3 regions of the Pectinatus frisingensis genome follow, and region 3 is predicted to be linked to each of the others. Evidence: riboswitches for the same ligand, from Rfam matches in the RefSeq annotation. Region 3 holds a riboswitch; each other region holds the start of a gene.
The links. A riboswitch is a leader RNA that binds a small molecule or an ion and turns the genes downstream of it on or off. The one in region 3 is predicted to bind cobalamin.
Positions count from the first base shown of each region.

Region 1: linked by a shared signal. The riboswitch ahead of F8M42_RS01010 (sirohydrochlorin cobaltochelatase) and the one ahead of F8M42_RS08105 (methylmalonyl-CoA mutase family protein) in region 3 are both predicted to bind cobalamin.
Region 2: linked by a shared signal. The riboswitch ahead of F8M42_RS11600 (energy transducer TonB) and the one ahead of F8M42_RS08105 (methylmalonyl-CoA mutase family protein) in region 3 are both predicted to bind cobalamin.

Region 1 covers NZ_CP045424.1:215,949-221,814, reverse strand. The annotation lists gene F8M42_RS01030 (FecCD family ABC transporter permease) at 1-763, opposite strand, end outside; gene F8M42_RS01025 (ABC transporter substrate-binding protein) at 938-1,897, opposite strand; gene cobI (precorrin-2 C(20)-methyltransferase) at 1,910-2,608, opposite strand; gene tnpA (IS200/IS605 family transposase) at 2,883-3,350, opposite strand; gene F8M42_RS01010 (sirohydrochlorin cobaltochelatase) at 3,541-4,536, opposite strand; cobalamin riboswitch at 4,799-4,983, opposite strand; gene F8M42_RS13555 (hypothetical protein) at 5,050-5,274, opposite strand; gene F8M42_RS13550 (hypothetical protein) at 5,274-5,495, opposite strand; gene F8M42_RS01000 (DedA family protein) at 5,794-5,866, shown strand, end outside.
Region 2 covers NZ_CP045424.1:2,469,931-2,475,796, reverse strand. The annotation lists gene F8M42_RS11605 (TonB-dependent receptor plug domain-containing protein) at 1-1,454, opposite strand, end outside; cobalamin riboswitch at 1,616-1,790, opposite strand; cobalamin riboswitch at 1,960-2,135, shown strand; gene F8M42_RS11600 (energy transducer TonB) at 2,254-3,060, shown strand; gene F8M42_RS11595 (MotA/TolQ/ExbB proton channel family protein) at 3,095-3,724, shown strand; gene F8M42_RS11590 (ExbD/TolR family protein) at 3,711-4,115, shown strand; gene leuB (3-isopropylmalate dehydrogenase) at 4,229-5,299, opposite strand; gene F8M42_RS11580 (3-isopropylmalate dehydratase small subunit) at 5,292-5,789, opposite strand; gene leuC (3-isopropylmalate dehydratase large subunit) at 5,819-5,866, opposite strand, start outside.
Region 3 covers NZ_CP045424.1:1,729,503-1,735,368, forward strand. The annotation lists gene scpA (methylmalonyl-CoA mutase) at 1-120, opposite strand, end outside; gene F8M42_RS08105 (methylmalonyl-CoA mutase family protein) at 120-2,336, opposite strand; cobalamin riboswitch at 2,543-2,720, opposite strand; gene F8M42_RS08110 (chromate transporter) at 2,798-3,310, opposite strand; gene F8M42_RS08115 (chromate transporter) at 3,307-3,912, opposite strand; gene F8M42_RS08120 (phospholipase C) at 4,472-5,866, shown strand, end outside.

The DNA of each region.
Region 1 (5,866 bases), 1.4 Mb from region 3:
AACCCGCTACCGAAACAGCACTGGCCGCCAGCAAAGCCGCAATAGCCGTCAATAATATTCTGATAAATTCAACATTCATTCCTAAACCCTTAGCTATTTCATCACCAAGCTGTAAAACATTTAAATGGCGTGTAAATAATAACCCCAGCAATAATCCGGCAATTGTATACGGCAATATCAATTCCACATGACTCCATGATCGGGCTGCAAATCCCCCTACCATCCACATTAAGGCTCCGTGGACTTTATCACTGTATAAAATAAGCAGTGCTGATATTCCTGCTCCAATAAAAGAGGATACCGCCACCCCGGCTAAAATCACCCGTAATGGTTTTATACCATTTTTCCAGGCTAATACATAAATACACAAGGCTGCCAGCATAGCTCCGATAAAGGCAGCCGGTGGTATTAAAAAACTATATTGTGGCAATATTATTATAATAAAAATCCCTGCAATCCCTGCCCCTGACGAAATGCCGATTATATGCGGATCTGCCAATGGGTTTCTCATTATCGCCTGCAAAATAGCTCCTGACACAGCAAGATTCATACCTACAAGCACCGTTAATATCGTCCGTGGTAACCTTATATTTAACATGATCTGACTATTTGCCCCGGTCCCGCCAGAAAAAATCTGCCATATTTCTTTTGGTGTTATATGTACTGCCCCTTGCGACAGACTTATCCCAAAACTTGCAATGAGCAGAAATAATAATCCCAGCAAAATAACCATCCGCCATTTATTATTATGTGTGTTTTCCATATTGCACCTTATATTATATAAAATTTGGGGCTGTCGCATGAACAGCATTAACTTCACAAATATGCACCCCGCCACTGCTGCATGCCCCTGTCCCTCTAAAGACGGACAAAAAGAGTGATATATATTTATGAATGAAAATTGTCAGGTGCGACAACCCCGCGTTTTCCCAGATATTTATTGATCCGCTTTAGAAAACAGATTAGGATAAAGTTCCTTTGCCATTACTTCCACTGCTTGTGGATAATGGATCCCGGGATTTAATAAAAATAATTTCTGCGGCAGAAAATATACATGGTTTTCCCTTACGGCCCTTAATGTCTGCCATGCTGAATTATTTTCAACATTATCCTGCATAGATTTTTTTATTGTTGACATATCCCCCATGCTGGTGACAAATATAGCATCTGGATCTGATTTAACCAATACTTCTAAACTATACGGCGCTGAATCCGGATTATTTTCCAGTGGCTTGGCATCAGCCGCTACATTAACAAAACCAAGCATTTTAGCCACCGATCCCGCTATGGAGTCATCTAGCTGCACAGTTACATCCTGAGCTGTACTATGCAATATTGCCACACGCCTGGTTTCTTTCGGTAGTTTATCCTTCACGGCAGCGATTTTTTTATCCATTTCATTAATAAGCGTCGTACCTTTTTCTTGTTCACCCGTTATCTGAGAAAAAAGCTCCAAACAGTGTTTAACCTGATCATAGCTTTTCATATCAAGCACAATAACCGGAATATTATTACTTTCAAGCATAGGAACAAATTTGTCATTCATCCCTTTCATTGCTATTACTAAATCCGGTTTCAATGCGACCACTTTTTCTATATTGATATTGTAAACAGCACCGACCTTATCTATATCCTTATAATAATCAGGTATCCCCATTTTCGAATCCGGACAGCCTACCACAGCGGCATCTACATCATGCAGCGGTTCCAGAAAAGAAGTCGATAATGCTACAATACGTTCCGGCTTATTAGCGAGTGTAACTGTCCTGCCGGCGTCGTCATTGATTGTCAAATAGGACGTCGTCTTTTGATCTGCTGACTGTCCACCGCATCCGGTAAATGCAGCCGCCAACAACAAACAAAACAACAGATAAAAACAAAAATTTCTTTTTATCATATAAAAAACTCCCTATTTATTTCGGCGTGTCAAAATTGTTGATAAATAATTGGGAACCTTCTTCACTTGTTCAATATCATCTATACATGCTTCATCCGGTAATCCGCAGCGACTTACCATAACAGCATTATCTACCAATCCATTATCTTTCAAAATTGATACTATTTGATCAAAATTTTTATAAACTTTCATAATTACAACATTATCTGACGCGGCCAGCGTTTTTGCAATTTTTTCTGGCTTTGCCGTAGCCGGAATGATACTTATTATATCATTTCCTTCTACCAATGGATATTCCAGCCTGCCGGCTATCGCACAAAAAGCCGGTACGCCGGGAATCGTTTCAATCACTATTTGCTCCGTTTTCAACAGTCGGTACACATAAATATATGTGCTGTAAAACATCGGATCCCCCAATGTCAAAAATGCTACATTCTTACCTTGGTTTAATAAAGCTAAAATTTCTTCCTTATTTTTTTGCCAACTCTGCGGTGATTCTTCAAAATGTGCTATCATTGGGAAAACCTGATATACAATATTGACAGTTGATTTTAAATACGGTTTAGCTATGGACAAGGCAACACTACCATCTTTTTTTTCTGTTTTAGGGGCAATAATCACATCTACTTTTTCCAATGTCTTAATTGCCTTCATCGTCAATAATTCAGGGTCACCCGGACCAACGCCTATGCCATAAAAAATACCAGTCATTAAATATTCTCCTCAAAATCAATTAATTTTTCACATACAATTTTAGATTATACAATACCTTTACCACTAAAAGCAAAATTTTGATAGTTTTCCCGCATATTGTCAGCATGGTATTGAATAAATTATTGATAAAGTCATGACCTCCAGTAAACTGGAGGCTTGTTCTAGCCCTGGAAGGGCATATTACTAACATAAGCCCCTCAAGGGGCGTCCGAAAGGTCTAACCAACGTTTTTCTTTTTCGAGCGACCCCTAAAGGGGTTTTTTTTTGCCTTTTACTTCTTGCTACCCGTAAACGGGTCTACAAATTCCCTTAAACTTATCTGATCTGTTATTTGATCTTGTTGTAACTGATTTCTAATGTAATTCTCTATCTGCTTCTTATTTCTTCCTACTGTATCTACAAAATATCCTCTTGACCAAAAGGTTCTGCTTCCATACTTATATTTTAAATTTGCGTGCCTATCAAATATCATCAAACTGCTTTTCCCCTTTAAATATCCCATAAAACTTGAAACACTATACTTTGGGGGAATACTCAACAATAAATGTATATGATCTGGACAAGCTTCTGCTTCTATAATTTCAACACCTTTATCCTCACACAGTTTTCTTAATATCCATCCTATATCTTTTTTCAATTCTCCATAAATTTCCATTCGACGATATTTTGGTGAAAATACTATATGATATTGACATCTCCACTTTGTATGTTCTAAACTTTGTATATCTTTATCTTTCATGATAAAGTCCTCCCTGTTATTTTTATGCGGTTGGCTAGACCTGCATTTATTATAACAGGGACTTTTTTTCGACTAAAGTCAAAACCTTCGATTCCGCCGGCTGAGCCGGTGGATTATTTTGAACAGTTATTAAAGAATCTTATCCAGCGGGCAAGTAGCCTGCCGGATAAGATTATATGCAAATAGTAAATTATTTTGCTTCCAAAGCATTCCATGCTTCGTTGGCACGTTCCACAAAGATATTACGAACAGCTGCATTTTCACCAAGGCCATGGATATATGTATCGACTTTAAAACCTGCTTTTTCAAGAATTGATTTATGTGACTGCGGTTCTGCGCCAGCCATATCATTATTAGCATGATCCCCTGCTACCATCATCATTGGCATCAATGTTACCTTTTTGATACCCTTTTGTTTCAGCTGAGGAATTATAGTTTCAAGATTTGGCCAGCCTTCCACTGTATAAAGATAAACATTTTTCAATTTCAGTGAATCAATGCGATCTTGTATTACCGCATAATAGGCATTACTTGGATCCGGTGTTCCATGAGCCATAACCAATATAGCTTCATCCTTGCCTACTTTAGGAAATTGCGTAGAAAAGGCCTTTAAAAATTCATTGATATCATCGCGCTGATTTTCCTGTCCCATCCAATACATAGCCGATGTGCCGAGCGTCATTTTTTTGAAATCTTTTTTATACAAATCAAATACTGCCGAATCATAAGCATATTCCATCCCCGGAATAACATCAAGTGATGCGATAGCCACACGAGTATACCCTTGTGCTTTCAAATCCTTTAGGGCATCTTCCGGCGTAGGAATTGTGATGCCTTCCTTAGCTTTTATTCTATCAATGATAATATGCGATGTAAATGACAGAATAACTTTCGTGTCAGGATGCGCTGCCTGGATTTCCTGGACAGTTTTTTCTATAGTTTTTTCACGTGAATCCTTAAAAGTAGTACCAAAACTCATAACTAAAATTGCATCTTTATTCTGTACATTGGCCATCTGTGGATTATTATAAGTACGAAGCCCAATTTCAGCTGCCTGTTTCAATGCCGGTGTCGCATCCGTAACCTCAGGATTTAATTTATAACTGGCATAAGAAGTAGTCATAAAACCTGTTAATGTCGCACATGCCATTGAAGCGACCAACATTTTTTTCCAACTGATTTTCATTTGACAAAGCCCTCCTAAATTTTTGTTAATTACAATAAACCTATTCAGTGTTTGTCATCTATCCGGGCAAAATATAATTTTGCAAAATAAAACCCTTCACCAAGATGCAATGAAGGGTATCATCAGACAAGATCGTATCGAGTATGTCCGAAAATACCACCTTCCCATCGCTCGTGGGTAAAAACACAGTAAAACCATATAGGCAGCTTATCCTAAGTGCAAACAATAAGTCTGCCTTATGGATATAAATCATTACTGTGTTACGGTGATCGACAAACAGGCAGTTCTCCTGGCTTTGAATCATCACGTTTCTGTGCCTTCCCATGCAGCTTAAACTGTCACAGTGACATATTACAGAATTGCTCCTCATTACAGTGGCGGGACCGCGTTGGCTTAAACCAACTTCTCCATTAAGTCCGTATGGACACCTGTTTCACTGATATTAATTTTATCGTTACTTATAATACAATTAATCACGTCTATTGTCAATAATTATATCAGATATTTTTGCTATTATATCTTCACATCAATCTGCGCTGAAACTCCAACTCCCTGTACACGGGAAACATTGCTGATACTTTTTGCATTTACGGGAATAAGTCCTTTTAGTCTAAATCGTTCGTCACTAAAACTGCCCTCAATCAGCAATACCGCCTGGGTCCTATCGATTGCCTCCTGCGGTCCGGTAACTTGCGCAGCTCCCACATAAGAACCGTTACCTATTGAAATTATCGGCACTACTTTTGTAGCATACGAGGTCCCATTCCATGTTGTCCGAGCAAATTATTTATTGCTGAATTCAATGGTATAGAAAACTTGTCTACCAATATGGATATACCGCCAACTTTAAGCGCATCACCCAATATACTGCCAAAATTAAATGCCTGTGTAGTCCCTACCGTTGCTGTTAATATCGTAAGGCAAACGACTGCGACTACTGCCATTTTTTTCAAATGCATAACCAATCCTCCTATTTGTAAAATATTTACTAAATATTATACCACGGACGCAGTGGCTGTTAATATTTACACTTACGGTTATTATAAAATTTAAATGCATCTTAGCTGCTACTTTTTCTATATTTTAAATCCACCGCTAGAGGTAAAGCACAAAATATTGTATAATTGCTAATATAGATTTAAAATTAATTGAATTCTATTTGTGAAGTGATTTTTATTTTTTACTAATATTCAGCAGTGTCTGTAATCTTATTGTTTAAACAAAATCCCATAACTTAAACTAAAAGGAACTGTTAAAATGGAACAATACTCTGCCTTGTTTTTAGAATTTATTTCCACTTGGGGATATATTGCAATAGCTTTGCTCATGG
Region 2 (5,866 bases), 740 kb from region 3:
TTATCTTTTATATTTTGGTGGAATAATACAGTCTGCCAATTGTGGATTCCTTGTGTCTTTTTCCAACCGATTTCATAATGCAATCCTTTTTGTGGTTTAAGGTCAGCAGTACCGGCCAGGGTATTGCCGGATTGGTTTAAAGTTGGCATTTTAAAAGATTGCCCCGCGCTGATGTATATACTTTCATTAGAATTTAATTTATGGATGAATTGACTTTGACCGCTGAAATTTGTAAAGTTTTGTTTATCAGGGCCACCGGCAGTCCATGATTCCCGGCCGCTTAAAAGTAAAGTATCACTATTACTCAGTTTGTGCTCCCATTGGCCGTAGGCAGAATAATTGTTCCGGGAAATATTATAGTAATTTTGAGAAAGAGATGAGCTGCCGGGTACAGAAAAGAAATCATGCTCTGTCTTACTATATTTTTCTTTTTGGTAACTCAGACCAAACAACAGATTGTCATTTATGAACTGCCATTTTTTATTTACATCAAGTCCCATATTATAATTGGATTCTTTGCTGTCATCAGCTTCATAACCGATTATACCCTTGGCGGATTTATTGTAAAATGATTTTGAATTATGACGGCGTCCGTTGTAATAAAAATTACCTGACAGGCCGTTATTTTTATAATTTATTTGAAAAAAATCACGGGTTGTATCATAATTATCGGTTTGATTTTTTGCACCTTTACCTACTAATGGAGTGAAATATCCCACACGAGAATTGTTGTGGTTGTAAAATAGTGACCAGTTATCATCAATGGTGTAATTTAAGGACATATTATTTTTTTCTGAGCCATTAAATTCTTTGTCGTTAGAAGCAATATTGTTTATATGTCCCCATTTTTGATAATTGTACCCAATTCCTAATTTATCTTGTTGTATATTAATACTGTGTTCTTGCTGGCCCATATTGCCCCAGCTGGTTTTAACAGAGTTGTTTCGCTGTTTTTTGGTAATAATATTTATGACACCGCCCACTGCATCACTGCCATATAAAACAGAACCACCGCCGCGTACTATTTCTACACGATCCACATCATCCAGAGGAATGTCTGATAAATTATATGAGCCTCTTATATTGAGTGGAGCACCGTTGACCAGTATCAATGCTTCTGAACCGCGAATCAGTATCTTTGAGCGCATGTTACCCATGCTGTTGCCACCGGGTCCATAATCTAAGTAAACGATACCTGCAGTATATTTGAGTGCTTCCTGCAAATTATTTGCACCAGTATTAGCCAGTTGCTGAGCTGTCAAAGTTTCTGTGTCAGCGGGAATGTCAATATTTTTCTTGTGATAACGCAAGGCAGTTACACTCATGTTTTCTAATGTAACTGCCGGAGCAGCGTTGTCATCAGCACTGCTATCGGCAGCTGTGTCAGCATAAGCATTTGGATAAAAACTGTTTATAGCGCAAACAGTAGTTAAAAATATAAAACTTTTTTTCAATTTTTTTCCCCCTACAATAAAAAAATTTAAATTTGCAAAAAAATAAGGCTATTCCCAGTGAGAAAATAGCCTTAAACACAACAAAAGCTGGCTTGAAAAGCCAGTGAATAGTGTACAACAAGATTGCACTTAATTCCCCTCCCTATCACTCGCAGGTTTTAATGGTGACTGTTGAATAAGCAGTTCTTCTGACTTCAGTTCATCGCTAGACCAGCCTTCTCGGATTTCTCCAATGACATTTTTGGTTTTGCTCCCTGTTACAGCGGCGTGACCGTACCGGCTTCATACCGGTTTTTCTATTAAGTCCCATAGGACACTCATTCCTGAAATATGAAATTTTTCTGAAACACTTTTATATTATAATATAATAAAGTAAAAATCAATAGCTGCTATCAATAATATGATTTACAATATCAATATTTGATATGAGGCTTCGCTCTTGACAAGGAGAGCAAAGCTTTATATCATGTAATATAGGTTTGTATATAAACTATAATTATTTAATAATAAAATATAGTGAACAGGTGCGGATACGCTTAATAGAGAAGTGCGGTAATACGCCGCTGCGGTCACGCCGCTGTAAAGGGAAATCATGTTGTAATTAAAGTCACTGGGAAACTGGGAAGGCGCAACGTGGTAATGATCCAGAGCCAGAAGAACTGCCTGTTTGAAGATCACCATCTAACCTGCGAGTGATAGGGAGGGGATTATTTTTGGGCAGCAATAAATTCAGTATAGATTTTGCCTTTAAAAAGCATATTCCTTTGGGAGTGTGCTTTTTTCAGTTGGGGGAATCTGTATGCGGGTAACAAAATATCGTAAAACAGGCCTGTTATGGTCATTGACAATACATGTTATTTTATTTATGCTATTAGCATTCGGAGGTTTCTTTTCGAATTTGCACCATGTTTATGCCACAGATGATGATATCTATACTATTGATGATAGTGATGGGGCAGCCGGCGGTGGAAATAGCGGCGGCGGTGGTGTCAGCGGTGGCGGGGAAGCTTCTTTTTCCAGCAGTGATATAGTCTTGTCAAATAATGATGCGGACAAAATTGATAAAACTGTAAAAAAAGAGGAGACTGATAATAATTTCCAAAAGGAAAAACTGCTTAAACATACAGAAGGTACGATTGGCGCCGGTAATGGCCCCAGTAGTTCAACAGGTATTGCTGTTGGCAGTGGGGCAGGAACCGGCAATGGAACTGGAACTGGCAGCGGATCCGGTTCTGGCAGTGGTTCTGGTAATGGAACTGGCAATGGTTCCGGTGATGGTTCCGGCAGCGGTAATGGCAGTGGTTCCGGAGATGATGAAAGCAGATTGAAAGTCACCGTTCCGCCCAGGCCGCAGTATACACCGAAACCGTATTATCCGGAAGACATGCGTGAAGCGGATGAAGAAGGCTATGTTGTATTGCAGTTTGTTGTAAATACAGATGGCAGTGTGGCTAGTGTAACTATTGTGGGGTCGTCAGGACAAAGAGAATTTGAACAGGCGGCTTTGGCAGCGGGCAGACAATTTACTTTTTCACCCGGGCTTAATGCTTATAACGAATCAGTGCAATCCTATTATACACAGCCAATTACTTTTCGTTTGCATTAATGCATCTGAAAAGGCAACTATGAGGGGGATATTTATGGATTTTATTATGCAGGGTGTCGGTTATTTTCATAAGGGCGGATTCGTCATGTATATACTGCTCTTATGTTCGATTTTTGTTATTTCAATTGCCATTGAAAGGGTATTTTATTTTTCTAAGGCTGACTCAGGAAGAAAATTTGCCGATAATTTTTATCGGCTGATGGTTAATAATAAGATTGAGGAAGCTAAGAAACTGGCTGCACAAACAAAGGGTGATTTGGCAATGCTTTTGCATTCCGGAATGACGAGAACCGATAATAATTTTAATATTGCAGCTTTCTTTGAAATCCAATCAGGAATTTCCCTGGCTAAATTTCGATCGCGTCTTTATTATCTTAATGTAATAGTAACAATGGCGCCGCTGCTTGGACTTTTGGGAACTATCAGTGGCATGATATCGGCTTTCAGTATTTTTAATGTTCAGGAAGGCCAGGCGCATGCGATAACCGGCGGCGTAGGTGAAGCTTTAATCGCGACAGCGATGGGGTTATGCGTGGCTGTGGTATCATTGATTATTCATGCATATTTTACGCAGCGTGTGGATAATATCGTAACCGATATGGAGCAGTCTTTCTCATTGGTAGAAGCATATCGCAACAGAGGTGATTCCGATGCGTCTGCGTAATCGCCGTTCTTTTTCTAAACCGGAAGTAATGATTATACCGATGATCGATATAATGTTTTTTTTATTGGTATTTTTTATGCTTAGTACGTTGTATATGGTGAATATCAAGACAGTGCCGGTGAATATGCCCAAAACCGAAAATGCTGAGATGCAGGCACGAGTGAATTATCTGGTGACAATAAAAAAAGATGGTTCGCTTTATCTGGAGGATAAGCGTATTACCGAAAAAGATTTGTTGGCACAAGCACAAAAGGCAAAGCAGCAAAATCCTAATTTCGCTGTTGTGATACGTGCGGATAAGGATATGAATTATGATCAGCTTATGGGATTGCTCGACAAGCTTAAGGGCGCCGGGATAACCCGTTTTGGTCTGGCTTCGGATGCAAAATAATTCAAAATAAAAATATACATTTGCTTTTGAAATATAGTTAAAAATTGCCCTCCATAAATTAGATTTTAAAATTTAACTTATGGAGGGCAGTCTATTTTTGTGAGAATATATTTTTATCCTATATTATCAATGACAGCCTGTGTCATTTGAAGTGTGTCAGCTTTTTTAAATTCCGGACTGTATATATCGGCTGTTCGATAGCCATCTGCTAAAGCTTTCTGTACTGCTATTTCTATATCTGCTGCTGCCGCCTCAGCTGAAAAGGAATGACGCAGCAGCATCGCGGCCGATAGAATAGTACCAAGGGGATTGGCAATGCCTTTTCCTGCAATGTCAGGAGCTGATCCATGAATCGGTTCATAAAGACTAGTCCGTTCGCCGATGCTTGCTGACGGCATAAGACCAATGGAGCCACTCAGAACGGCAGCCTCATCACTCAATATATCGCCAAAGAGGTTGCTGGTGACAATGACATCAAAGCGTGTCGGATTTATTGCCAGCTGCATTGAGCAATTATCGACATACATATTGTCGAGCTGTACATTAGAATATTTTTTGGCTGTTTCAGCAGCTGTTTTTCTCCATAAGCGCGAAGTAGCCAGTACATTGGCCTTGTCTACGGAAGTCACCCTGCCTTTACGACTGCGGGCGGCAGTCAAGGCTAAGGCAACGATCCTTTCGACTTCAGGAATACTATAGTTTTCCAGATCCCAGGCGCGTGTGGTGCCTTTATATTCTTCGGATTCACATCTTTCACCAAAATAGATGCCACCGATAAGCTCCCGCACGATTAAAATATCAGTGCCGCGTATTATACTGGGTTTTAATGGAGAATATTCCAGTAAAGTTTCCATTGCTTTTACCGGTCTTAAATTGGCATATAAGCCTAATCCCTGTCGTAAACCTAAGATAGCTTTTTCCGGGCGCAGGGCAGGGGCGACATCGTCCCACTTGTCACCGCCAACAGCACCGAAAAGCACTGCATCAGCAGCTTTAGCGGCGGCAAGTGTTTCATCAGGCAGCGGTACACCAGATTTATCATAGGCTGTTCCACCGGCGTCATAATAGGAAAAATTTAATAGCCAGTTATATTTACTGGCTATTTTTTTTAATACATTTACGGCGGCAGTAGTTATTTCTTTACCTATTCCATCACCGGGAATAACGACGATGTTTTTAGTCATTATATTTGTTCTCCTTGATATAATTGATGAGGCCGCCGGCCCTGGCAATGTCTTCGACGAATCCTGGCAGCGGGTGGGCTTGGAAAACATCACCGCTGGTAAGATTTTCTATTTTACCGGTTGATGTGTCTACACGTAATGTATCATTGCTTTTGATTTTGTTGACATCGTCACCAATTTCTAAAAGCGGTAAACCGATGTTTATACCATTGCGGTAAAATATGCGGGCAAAACTGGCAGCTATGATTACCGGTACACCACTGGCTTTGATGGCAATTGGAGCATGTTCACGCGATGAACCGCAGCCAAAATTTTTACCACCAACGATCATGTCTCCTTTTTTTACGTTTTCAGCGAAACTTTTATCTATATCTGCCATACAATGTGTGGCTAATTCCTGTGGATCAAATGAAATTAAATAGCGGGCCGGAATAATAACATCAGTATCTATATTATCTCCATAACGCCATACTTTTCCTTCTAATGCCATAATATCATGCCTTTCATTTTTATCGGTTATTATTTTAAATCGCTTGGCTGCGCTATTTTACCAAGAACAGCACTAGC
Region 3 (5,866 bases):
GGTGATTTTATCATAATCCATACCGACTTCCTGTTCTATCCTTTTCATCCATTCCTGTTTTGAATGTGTCGGTGCATCGCCTAGGCCCATTTTGCTAAAATCAGGATTTATGAAAGCCATTAATCAATCATTCCTTTCTTTCTTTGCAAAAATTGCAAAATTTTATAGCAATTAGCCTTGACTGAAATGAAATCATCAACTCCGGCTTCGTGATAAACAGTTTCCAAATCTTTCGGAGCTGCTCCTGCCAGGTAAATTACTGCTTTCGGCAGAGCTTTTCTTAATTTTGGTGCCAATTCCGGTACAATATCCGGATAAGTCTTATCAGTTGAACAAATTACAACTGCATCCGCACCGGATTTTTGTGCAGCCTCAACAGATTCATCGATTGTCTTGAAGCCATTATTGCTTAATACTTCGAATCCTCCTACTTGCAAAAAGCTAGTGGAAAATTCTGCTCTGGCCTTATGCTGTGGTATAGGCCCCATATTAGCAAGAAATATTTTTGCATTATCATTTTTTTCTGCGACATATTTTTCAGTAATCATACGCAAAGCTTCATAATGTTCACTCCAGCGATGCGGCAGTATCGCTTCAACTGTGGATCTAACAGCACTGTTTTTCTGTTGCCGTGTATTTAATGTTTTGCGTATTTCTCCAATTGTTGCTCCGGTTTTTATCGCCTCAATCACCGTTTCCGTCAATTCATTCCAATCTGCTGTGGTAATTTTACTGATGCATTCCTGTTCAAATATTCCATCTATGTCACTTAAATAAGCTCCAATATCATTCATACGCTGTTTTTTCAGTTCATCGGCATCCTCACTGCGTTTATCGATCAGTTCTTCCGTCAAATTAGGATACATATTATTACCGACTATGCGATCTTTTCTATACTCAGAATTTTTAAATCTGGCCTGCAATATTTTGCCAATTTCTTCCTGAAGATAACCTACCTGTGCAGCCTTGAGGAATCCGCCTTTTTCTTCCACGGCCTGAAATTCATGCCAGATTTTTTCTTTTATTTCTTTCGTAAGACTTTCTACTGCCCACGACCCACCTGCCGGATCAATCGGCTTTAACATACCAAATTCTTCCTGCAAAATAATCTGCACGTTACGGGCAATACGACGGGAAAATTCGTCTCCCTTTCTTATTGGTTCATCAAACGGCGCATTTTCATATGAGTCAACCCCGCCAACCACTCCGGAAAAAATTTCAGTAGTATTTCTCAGCATATTTACATAAGGATCATAAACTGTCTTGAAAAACAATGCAGGGCGAGCATGAATATGCATTCTTTGATCAATTTCATCACCACCGAAAGCCTTTACTATTCTGGCCCAAATGGGACGAACTGCCCGGAGTTTTGCTATCTGCATAAAAAAGTTTGCTCCCATTGAAAAACCAAAGAACAACTGTCCCGAAGCTTGTTTTATAGTCAAACCACGTTCCAATAATGCCCGCAGATAAGAAACCGCCATAGACAATGTATATGCTATTTCCTGCACGTCATTAGCACCGCCGCGACTAAACACATCGCTGCGCACCATGATAGTTCTCAGCTGCGGTGTATTTTTCCCCGCCCATACAGCACATGCATACATTTCATCATATAACTCGTCTAATGAGGTATAGAGTTCTCCCGACTCAAGCAACTGTCCTAAAGGATTTGCTCCGATAAAACCTTTTAACATCTTTACCGGTCTGCCAGCTGCCTTAAGTGCCGCTGCCGTCATTGACAGCATTGGTAGCGATGAAGCTCCCGCATAAATATACAAACCATATTTTTTCAAATCAAGTCCGTCTAATAGCTGATACATATCATCAATCGTTGTGATACTACAGCCTTCATCCCCAACTTTTGCGGCATGCTGGGCATCTTGATTTAAAATAGTGGCGTTATCAAGATGTATATTATAAATAGTTGAACCTCGATCTACTTCATGTTTTAATAATTTATTATTCTCCCTAGGCAGACTCTCATCACAAGACTGAGCTATGCCCCATGGTTGATTTATATAACCATTTACCCGAGCTCCACGCATAAAATCGTCCATTCCCGGAAAAGATGCCTTTGGCAAAATATTTTCCGTCATAGCTCTCGTATACATTGGTTCAAAAGTTATACCCTCATATGTTTTTGTATACATTTTTTTATCAAAGGGTGCACCTTTCAGTAATGTAATACATGCTTGCTTCCATTCTTCATACGTAGGTGGAACAAACTCATCGAGTGGAACAGTAGGAAACTGTGTTTGCTGGTCAGATTTTTTCAATATGGCCTGCAAATCAAGATTACTGTCTTCAGACTGATTTTTTTCTTCCTCGTTCATTAGAAACCTCCCTCTTTACTGACAAACAAAAAATCTGCCCGCAAGAGGCGGACAGACAAAATATCTGTTTCAATAAAGTCTTTCTGGAAAATAAAAAACCGGCCTATAACAAAGCCGGAGAAAATTACCATGCAACTCATATTCACAGTATCAAATCTCCCTTCCTATCTCTCGCAGGTATAAGCATCGACTAAACGACGACACTAACGGTGATGTTAAAACAGGCAGTTCTCCTGGCTCAGAATCATTGTTTTTCAAGCCTTCCCAAAGACCAGCTTCAGTGACATATTTTGAAAAACTCTTCTATACAGTGGCGGGACCGCTTCGGCTTTATACCGAATTCCCTATTAAGTCATTCCTGACACCTGTTTCCAGCTATATTCTATTTTCATGTTAATATTAACTTTATTTATTCGATTTGTCAATCAAATTCTACTCGCAGTGAAAAGTATCTTCTACGTTCAATGAAGAAACAGCAAACCAGCAACAGCGGATGCGATCAAGATAAAATTGGCAGGTACTCTTTTGGTTGCGGCAAGTACGGCACTTATAACTACGATGGAAAATAAAAAAATATTGGGAATACTATTAAAAAATATATTTGCCAGCACAATGACACTAAAAGTAGAAACTACAAGCACCATTCCGTCGAGAACTCCCTGTGTGGCAGAATAAAATTTTATGCGGGTATAAAATTTTCTGACAATAAGAATACAAAATGGCGGTAATATCAATGCAACCGTCCCTAAAACAGCACCAATCATTCCGCCTGATAAATTGGCAAGACTGACGACCCACAGTCCATTTGGACCGGGAGCAATTTGCCCAATAGCAATAGCCTCGGCAAATTGTTGCTCATTTGCCCAGCCATTAATGAGAAAATCAGTATGAAGAGAAGGCAATGGACCAAAACCACCAGTCGAAAATAACACTGCTTTTAATATAGTAAAAAAAAATAAATTCCAATGTATCATTTAGGCAGCCTCGGTTTCTTCTTAATGATAAGAGTGTAAATAACAACTCCTGCCATACTTCCTATAAAATAAAGAAAAATAACGGAAAAGGCAAAACATTGATAAAGTATAACAGTTCCAATAATAATCAACAAAAAAGATAACAACGGTAGCGCTCCCTCTTTGCTGCCGCGACACAAAATAGGTTTTATATTACGCCAATTGGTGACTATAGACACACCAAAAATAGATGCGAATACCGATTTCAAGGCATCTTGAACAAATGCGTATCGGCTTACACTCAAATATACCGCAGATAAAACAAGTGTTATTGCCGTGCTGGGAATAATAAGCCCTAAAACTGATACAATGCTGCCGCGCCAACCGGCAAGTTTTCTGCCAATTAAAATAGTATAAGCCAAAATATTAATACCTGGAGTAATTTGGCCTATACCAACGATTGTAGTGTACTCATCTTCAGTTAACCATCGATATTTATAAATAAATTTGTCCTGTATTAAAAATTGTGTAACAGCACCCCCTCCGAATGAAGTAACACCTATACCGCACCAAATAAAAAAAAGTTTTCTCATGGAAAAAGTAAAATTATTAATATTTTTCATATAAACATCCTTTACAGTTATATCTCAAAAAATCTTTTATAATCTGCCAGACTAAATGATAAAATTTTTTTTCTATACCATTTCAAACAAAATGATAGAACTGCTGCAGGAACAGATTAATCTCATAAAGACACCTCAATGTGATCTTCTTACTTCTGCGAACTGGCAAAATACTTATCTATGAATAAAAATAATTGCGTGCAACAGCCATGATTTTAAATAATCTCCACTTCACCAGCAGACATATCCACCTCATTGCGCAGTATACCGGTTAATTATAATGCATAAACATATACGCGTAAAGATTTTATAAAGATTATTATCATCCCCATTGCTGCTATATACTAACTGATAAAACATGTATGATTATCAGTGTGACAAAAATCGAAACGTCAGCGCATATGCATATATTTTACTAAAAAATAACCAAATCTTAAACTAATGTATAGGAATGTATTGTATCATGGAAAAAGCTTAGCATTACCAGTATGGTTTTTTATTATTTTGTACATAATTAAGTATAAACAGGAATGGTTTATCTTTAGGAGGGATTTCATTAATGCTAATTAAAAAATCAAAAAAGTCCAATCTATTTACTCAATTTTTTCTGCTCAGTTCACTAATAGCTGCCGGAAGTGTATCAATCCAACCGCCTGTTTTAGCGGCACCCCGCAATATCACCCCTATTAAATATGTAGTTGTTATTTTTGATGAAAATGAATCATTTGATCACTACTTTGGAACATATCCTTTTGCTGAAAATACATCGAATGAACCATTATTTTTTGCATCACCGGATACTCCTGCAATTAATGGATTGACTCCGGCATTATTAACGCACAACCCCAATCAGGCAAATCCGAAACGCTTTAGCCGTTTACAAGCCCACACCCAAGATTTCGACCATGGTTATACCGCTGAACAAAAATCTTTCAACGGTGGTTTAATGGACAAATTCATTCAATATGATGGACACGGAAATGCTGATGTCATGAATTATTATGACGGCAATACTGTCACCGCTTTGTGGAATTTAGCACAACATTTTACAATGAATGACAACTATTTTGGTGCCAATTTAGGTCCGTCAACTCCGGGAGCTATCAATGTCATTTCTGGTAATAACCATGGCGCCACTGTTTATAGTGCCAATAAAGCCCAAAATGGTGTAGAAATCTCTCCCGACGACAAAAATTTTCCTCAAAAAGCAGTTACTAAAACTGGCACACTATATGGAGATATCGATCCATATTATGACTATGCCTCGAAAAAAGAAACGGTTTCCATGTCTGGTACCAATATCGGTGATTTATTAAATAAAAAAGATTTAACCTGGGGATGTTTTTTTGGCGGATACGATGATCCCACCGCTACACACAAAAATATTGCCGGTGAAAATATTGTTGATTATATTCCCCATCACGAACCATTCCAGTATTACGATCCTACTTCCAACTTGCAGCATGAACGCCCCACATCAGTCGCCATGATTGGACATACTGACCGTGCCAACCACCAGTATGATATGACTGATTTTTGGGCAGCAGCAAAATCAGGTAATCTGCCTAATTATTCATTTTTAAAAGCACCTGCATATCAAGACGGCCACCCTTCTTATTCAGATCCAATCGGTGAACAACGCTGGCTGGCAGAAACTATCAACAAATTGGAATCCCTGCCGACATGGAAAAACACCGCTATCTTTGTCACTTATGATGATTCCGATGGTTGGTATGACCATGTTATGCCGCCCATCATAAATCATTCCCAAGATCCAGATATTGATACTGTCAATGCAGGGACTAATCCCCCATTAAATAATTATCAGGGACGTTTAGGCTACGGGCCGCGTATGCCAATGTTATTAATCTCCCCATATGCTAAACACAACGCCGTCATCCACACTATCGCTGACCAATCTTCAGTTTTAAGATTTGTTGAAGATAATTGGAAC